Regions from separate parts of the Pseudarthrobacter sp. NIBRBAC000502772 genome, predicted to be linked through region 1. Evidence: riboswitches for the same ligand, from Rfam matches in the RefSeq annotation. Region 1 holds a riboswitch; the other holds the start of a gene.

Evidence for each region. A riboswitch is a leader RNA that binds a small molecule or an ion and turns the genes downstream of it on or off. The one in region 1 is predicted to bind glycine.
Region 2: linked by a shared signal. The riboswitch ahead of gcvP (aminomethyl-transferring glycine dehydrogenase) and the one ahead of gcvP (aminomethyl-transferring glycine dehydrogenase) in region 1 are both predicted to bind glycine.

The regions. Positions count from the first base shown of each region.
Region 1 is NZ_CP041188.1:4,231,348-4,234,754, reverse strand. Features, by position in the region: gene NIBR502772_RS19650 (ATP-dependent Clp protease ATP-binding subunit) at 1-1,292, opposite strand, end outside; glycine riboswitch at 1,711-1,808, shown strand; gene gcvP (aminomethyl-transferring glycine dehydrogenase) at 1,970-3,407, shown strand, end outside.
Region 2 is NZ_CP041188.1:1,345,847-1,349,253, reverse strand. Features, by position in the region: gene gcvP (aminomethyl-transferring glycine dehydrogenase) at 1-1,863, opposite strand, end outside; glycine riboswitch at 2,051-2,148, opposite strand; gene NIBR502772_RS06455 (TetR/AcrR family transcriptional regulator) at 2,245-2,784, opposite strand; gene NIBR502772_RS06450 (MFS transporter) at 2,852-3,407, shown strand, end outside.

The DNA.
Region 1 (3,407 bases):
TTGACGACGGCAATCTTTTCGGCGAGGGCCTTCAGCTCCGGCGGAGCGGTCATCCGGCGGATACGCAGGCGGGCGCCGGCTTCATCGATCAGGTCGATCGCCTTGTCCGGCAGGAAGCGGTCCGAGACGTAACGCTCGGAGAGGTGCGCGGCGGCGGCCAGCGCGCCATCGGTGATGGTGACGCGGTGGTGCGCCTCATAGCGGTCACGCAGGCCCTTGAGAATCTCGATAGTGTGGGCCACGCCGGGTTCCTGAACCTGGATCGGCTGGAAGCGGCGCTCCAGGGCTGCGTCCCTTTCGATGTACTTGCGGTATTCATCCAAGGTGGTGGCACCGATGGTCTGCAGCTCACCGCGGGCCAGCAACGGCTTCAGGATCGAAGCCGCATCGATCGCACCTTCGGCGGCACCGGCACCCACAAGCGTGTGGATTTCGTCGATGAACAGGATGATGTCCCCGCGGGTGCGGATTTCCTTGAGGACCTTCTTCAGGCGCTCTTCGAAGTCACCGCGGTACCGGGAGCCGGCAACGACGGATCCCAGGTCAAGGGTATAGATCTGCTTGTCCCTGATGGTCTCCGGGACGTCGCCGCGCACAATCGCCTGGGCCAGGCCCTCGACGACGGCGGTCTTGCCCACACCGGGCTCGCCAATCAGCACCGGGTTGTTCTTGGTGCGGCGGGACAGGACCTGCATCACGCGTTCGATTTCTTGTTCGCGGCCGATCACCGGGTCAAGCTTGTTCTCGCGCGCAGCCTGGGTCAGGTTGCGGCCGAACTGGTCCAGCACCACGGAACCGGCAGGAGTGCCTTCCGCCTGGCTCGGAGCGACGCCGGCGCCTGTCGCCTCCTTGCCCTGGTAGCCGGAGAGCAACTGGATGACCTGCTGGCGGACCCGGCTGAGGTCGGCGCCGAGCTTCACCAGGACCTGCGCGGCAACCCCCTCACCCTCACGGACGAGGCCGAGCAGGATGTGCTCGGTGCCGATGTAGTTGTGGCCCAGCTGCAGGGCTTCACGGAGTGCGAGCTCCAGCACTTTCTTGGCGCGCGGCGTGAAGGGGATGTGGCCGGACGGGGCCTGCTGGCCCTGGCCGATGATCTCCTGTACCTGCTCGCGGACGCCGTCGAGCGAAATGCTCAAAGACTCAAGAGCCTTGGCGGCAACGCCCTCGCCCTCATGGATCAGACCCAAGAGGATGTGTTCGGTACCAATGTAATTGTGGTTGAGCATGCGTGCCTCTTCCTGGGCAAGCACAACTACTCGACGGGCACGGTCCGTAAATCGCTCAAACATTTCGCCACACTCCTGGCTGCCTCTACCTTGATGCTACGTCGCCGCGGGCCCTCGTGGGGTTGTTCGCCGAGAGGCAGGATAAAGAGAGCCGGGTTCCCGTGACTTTCCCATGTAAGCGGCAGGGTTTCGCACCGCTATCCGCCACGTCACCGCGTGTCACCGTGTGGGCGCAGAGGCACCCGCACTACATAGTGCGGCGCACCCCCGTATCCCTGACGCCGGTCGCCGGTTGCCGCCGCAGTCGCTGCGGGGCTCATCGCCACCGCCGGTCTCCACCTCTGGCGGCGCAACGCCATCGTGAGCGTCCTCGGCGGAACCGCCGTCCACGTAGCACTGGCATCCACGCTCCCTGCCTTGCACGCGGCCCAGAATCCGGCTAACCTGTGAGACGTGTCACGGACAAAATGACACATGCTTTTGATCTGCGGCGGGAGAGTCCTGCCGGTACGTTCAGCAGGCGCCGTAGGAGCAAATCCTCTCCGGGAATCTCTCAGGCCCACGTACCGCCGCGGTTAGGCAACTCTGGAAAGTAGTCCGGCAACGGGCTCACCGACGGTGCAAGCGTCACCCTGCGGCAAGCAGGTGGGCGCGGAAACTCTCAGGTCCAATACAGAGCGGGGAGGAACCCGAATCAATGTGGCGTACCCAGCGCGCCACCTGAATTATGGAGTTCCTTCATGACCATCCAGTCGTCCCCTTCCACCTTTGCCGATCGGCATATTGGTGCCCGCCGCCAGGCCGATATCGACTCCATGCTCAAGGCCGTTGGCTATGACAGCGTTGACGGCCTCGTGGACGTTGCCGTCCCCGACTCCATCCGCCAGGCCAAGCCGCTGGCCCTCAAGGACGCCCTGAGTGAGGTTGAGGTCCTTGCCGAGCTGCGGAAGCTCGCGGCGAAGAACAAGACTGCCGTGCAGATGATCGGCCAGGGCTACTACGACACGGTCACGCCTGCGGTGATCCGGCGGAACATCCTCGAGGCCCCGGCCTGGTACACCGCGTACACCCCGTACCAGCCCGAAATTTCCCAGGGCCGGCTCGAAGCGCTCCTGAACTTCCAGACCATGGTCCAGGACCTGGTGGGCCTGCCCATCGCGAACGCGTCGCTGCTCGATGAAGCCACCGCCGTCGCCGAGGCCGTGCTGATGATGCGCCGCGCCAACAAGACCAAGGAGGCCCGGGACGGCAAGACCGTCCTCGATGCCGACTGCCTGCCGCAGACCATCGCGATTGTGAAGGGCCGCGCCGAGGCCCTCGGGTTCGAGGTGGAGGTCGCCGACCTGTCCCAGGGCCTGCCCGACGGCGTTATCAACGGTGTTGTGCTGCAGCAGCCGGGTGTTTCCGGCCGGGTCTTCAACCACGCCGACGTCATCAAGGAAGCCAAGGAACGCGGCGCCCTGGTCACGGTCGCCGCTGACCTGCTGGCGCTGACGCTGATCACACCTCCCGGGGAGCAGGGCGCGGACATCGCCGTCGGCTCCACCCAGCGCTTTGGTGTGCCGCTGTTCTTCGGCGGCCCGCACGCCGCGTACATGGCCGTAGCCAAGGGTCTCGAGCGGTCCATGCCCGGCCGCCTCGTCGGCGTCTCCAAGGACGACGCCGGGACCCCCGCGTACCGCCTGGCGCTGCAGACCCGTGAGCAGCACATCCGCCGCGAGAAGGCCACGTCCAACATCTGCACCGCGCAGGCGCTGCTGGCCATCGTTTCCTCGTTCTACGCCGTCTACCACGGCCCCGACGGCCTGAAGGCAATCGCCGAGCGCGTCCACAACAACGCCCGCACCCTGGCAACCACGCTGAAGATCGCCGGCCGCGAACTGGTCACCGGGACCTTCTTCGACACCGTCACCGTCCGCGTCCCGGGCAAGGCCGCCAAGGTCATCGCCGCCGCCGAAGCACGCGGCATCAACCTGCGCCACATCGACGAGGACACCATCGGCGTCTCAGCCGATGAAACCACGACGACGGATGTCCTCTCCGCCATCGCCGTCGCCTTCGGTGCCGGTCCGGTTGTGGACGCGAAGGGCTTTGAACTGCCCGAGTCCGTGCTCCGCACGTCCGAATACCTGCAGCACCCGGTGTTCAACACGCACCGTTCCGAAACCCAGCTGCTGC
Region 2 (3,407 bases), 1.9 Mb from region 1:
CGCGACAACAACCACCTTCATGCCGGCCAGGACAGCCGAGGCGGCGTTGGTGCCGTGGGCCGAGGCCGGGATCAGGCAGACATTGCGCTGCTGGTCTCCGCGGGAGTGGTGATAGCCGCGGATGGCCAGCAGGCCCGCGAGCTCACCCTGCGACCCGGCGTTCGGCTGCAGGGAGACCTGATCGTAGCCCGTAATCTCGGTGAGCTGGTCTTCGAGATCGGCGATGAGTTCGCGCCAGCCCACGGTCTGGGAGTCCGGGGCGAACGGGTGGATGGAGGCGAACTCCGGCCAGGAAATGGCTTCCATCTCCGCCGTGGCGTTCAGCTTCATGGTGCAGGAACCCAGCGGGATCATGGTCCGGTCCAGCGCCAGGTCCCGGTCGCTGAGCCTGCGGATGTAACGCAGCAGCTGGGTCTCGGAACGGTGCGTGTTGAACACCGGGTGCTGCAGGTAACCGGAGGAACGCTCGACGGCGGCATCCAGCGCGAACTCAGTGTCAGTCCCGGCGGCCGCGTCCACCGCCGCGGCACCAAAGGCTTCCAGCACACCGGCAACAATGGCCGGGGTGGTGGTTTCATCGGCGGAAACGCCGACGGTGTCGCCGTCGATGTGGCGCAGGTTGATGCCCTGGGCTTCCGCGGCGGCAACAATGGCCGCAGCCTTGCCGGGCACGGAAACCGTGACGGTATCGAAGAAGCTTGTGTGCAGGACGTCCAGGCCGGCCGCCTTCAGGGACGCGGCGATGGTTGCAGCGTGGCTGTGGGTGGTCTCCGCGATTGCCTTGAGGCCGTCGGGGCCGTGGTAGACGGCGTAGAAGGAGGAGACGATGGCCAGCAGCGCCTGCGCGGTGCAGATGTTGGACGTGGCCTTCTCGCGGCGGATGTGCTGCTCACGGGTCTGCAGCGCCAGGCGGTAGGCGGGGGTCCCGGCGTCGTCCTTGGAGACCCCGACGAGGCGGCCCGGCATGGACCGCTCGAGACCCTTGGCTACGGCCATGTACGCGGCGTGCGGGCCGCCGAAGAACAGCGGCACACCGAAACGCTGGGTCGAACCCACGGCGATGTCCGCGCCCTGCTCCCCGGGAGGGGTGATCAGCGTCAGCGCCAGCAGGTCAGCGGCCACGGTGACGAGGGCGCCGCGTTCCTTGGCTTCCTTGATGACGTCGGCGTGGTTGAAGACCCGGCCGGAAACACCAGGCTGCTGCAGCACAATACCGTTGATAACGCCGTCGGGCAGGCCCTGGGACAGGTCGGCGACCTCCACCTCGAACCCGAGAGCTTCGGCGCGGCCCTTGACGATCGCGATGGTCTGCGGCAGGCAGTCGGCATCGAGGACGGTCTTGCCGTCGCGGGCTTCTTTGTTCTTGTTGGCGCGGCGCATCATCAGAACGGCCTCGGCGACGGCGGTGGCTTCATCGAGCAGCGACGCGTTCGCGATCGGCAGGCCCACCAGGTCCTGGACCATGGTCTGGAAGTTCAGGAGCGCTTCGAGCCGGCCCTGGGAAATTTCGGGCTGGTACGGGGTGTAGGCGGTGTACCAGGCCGGGGCCTCGAGGATGTTCCGCCGGATCACGGCCGGGGTGACGGTGTCGTAGTAGCCCTGGCCGATCATCTGCACGGCAGTCTTGTTCTTCGCCGCGAGCTTCCGCAGCTCGGCAAGGACCTCAACCTCACTCAGGGCGTCCTTGAGGCGGAGGGCCGCATCCTGCCGGATGCCGTTGGGGACGGCAGTATCCACCAGCGCGTCCACAGTGCCGTAGCCGACGGCCTTGAGCATGGAGTCGATATCGGCCTGGCGGCGGGCGCCAATATGCCGGTCGACGAAAGTGGCCGAGGCCGAATTAACACTCACAAGGAACTCCATTACTAAGGCGGGCGCAGGGTGCGCCACATCGACTCGGGTTCCTCCCCGCTCTGTCTGGGACCTGAGAGTTTCCGCGCAGCCTGCTTCCGCTGGGCTGCGCTTGCACCGTCGGTGGGCACAGCGGTCCTGACATTCCGGAGTGATCCGGGACGCTTCAGGCGGACGGCCTGCCACTTTCCAGAGTTGCCTGGCCGCGGCGGTACGTGGGCCTGAGAGATTCCTGGGGAGGATTTGCTCCTACGGCGCCTGTTGTACCTGCTAACAGAACTCTCCCGCCGCAGATCAAAGGCATATATTCAGATTTTGTGGCGGCCGCAGATGGTCGCCACGCCGTCCAATTCTCCTACGCCCCGGGCCACCGGGCAAATGAGGTCGGCGGGTTCAGCCGCGAAGCCGCTCCACGGCAGCGAGGAGCTCCTCAATGTCTCCGTGCCTGCCCCTGCCGTCCCCGGTGGTGCCGCTTTCCCACATGGCGTTGAAATACAGACCGTCCCCCATATACAGCACGGCTTTCGCCATGGCCGTGCCGACGTCGGCCGCGATCAGGTCCAACCATTGCTGCTGGATGGCGGCAAAGCGGCGCCGGGCCTCTTCATGGGCCACTTCAGCCAGGCGCGTGGCGGCCACGAAGGACCGGTCCATGGGCGAGTCGGACCAGAGCGAGGAACGGATGAAGTAGGCCGCCGCACCTTCGGCTGCTGCGGCCATCAGCGCGAGGTCCTCGACGGCCAGTCGGTCCAGCCGCTCCAGCACCGCAGCGATCAGCGCCTCCTTGTTGGGGAAGTGATAGAGCAGCCCGCCCTTGGACACGCCTGCCCGCTTGGCCACAGCATCCAAAGTGGCAGCCCGCTCCCCCACGTCGATCAGGAGTTCTTCAAAAGCGTCGAGGACTGCGTCGCGTGCGACGGGATTTCTGGCCATGGCTTCAATCATGCACGCTCCGGGTCCCGTTTCTTAACTGTACCGTCTGGACGGTATAGTTATCAGCATGACGTTGTCCGCACAGTCCAACCAGAACACCCGAAGCACATCCACCACGGCCGCCGATTTCAGGCCGTCAGGGCCCGCCAAGGCGCCCTGGCGCGATTGGCTCGCGCTGGCTCTGCTGATGTTTCCGGTACTCCTGGTTGCGGTGGACAACACTGCGTTGACGTTCGCGCTTCCGGCCATTGCGAGCAGCCTGGAGACAACCGGAGTCCAGCTGCTGTGGATTGTGGACGCTTATCCCCTGGTGCTTGCCGGATTGCTGGTCGCCATGGGCAGCCTGGGCGACCGGATCGGGCGCCGCCGGCTGCTGCTGGCCGGCAGTGTTGGTTTCGCCGCGGTCTCAGCGGCAACAGCCTTTGCCCCCACCGCGGAGTGGCTGATAGCGGGACGGGCCCTGCTGGGGTTCTTCGGGGCCATGCTGATGCCCTCAACCCTGTCCCTGATCCGCAACATTTTTCCGGACCCAAACCGGCGTCGGCTGGCCGTTGCCATCTGGGCTGCCGGCTTCTCCGGCGGCGCCGCCCTGGGTCCCATCTTCGGCGGGTGGCTGGTGGAGC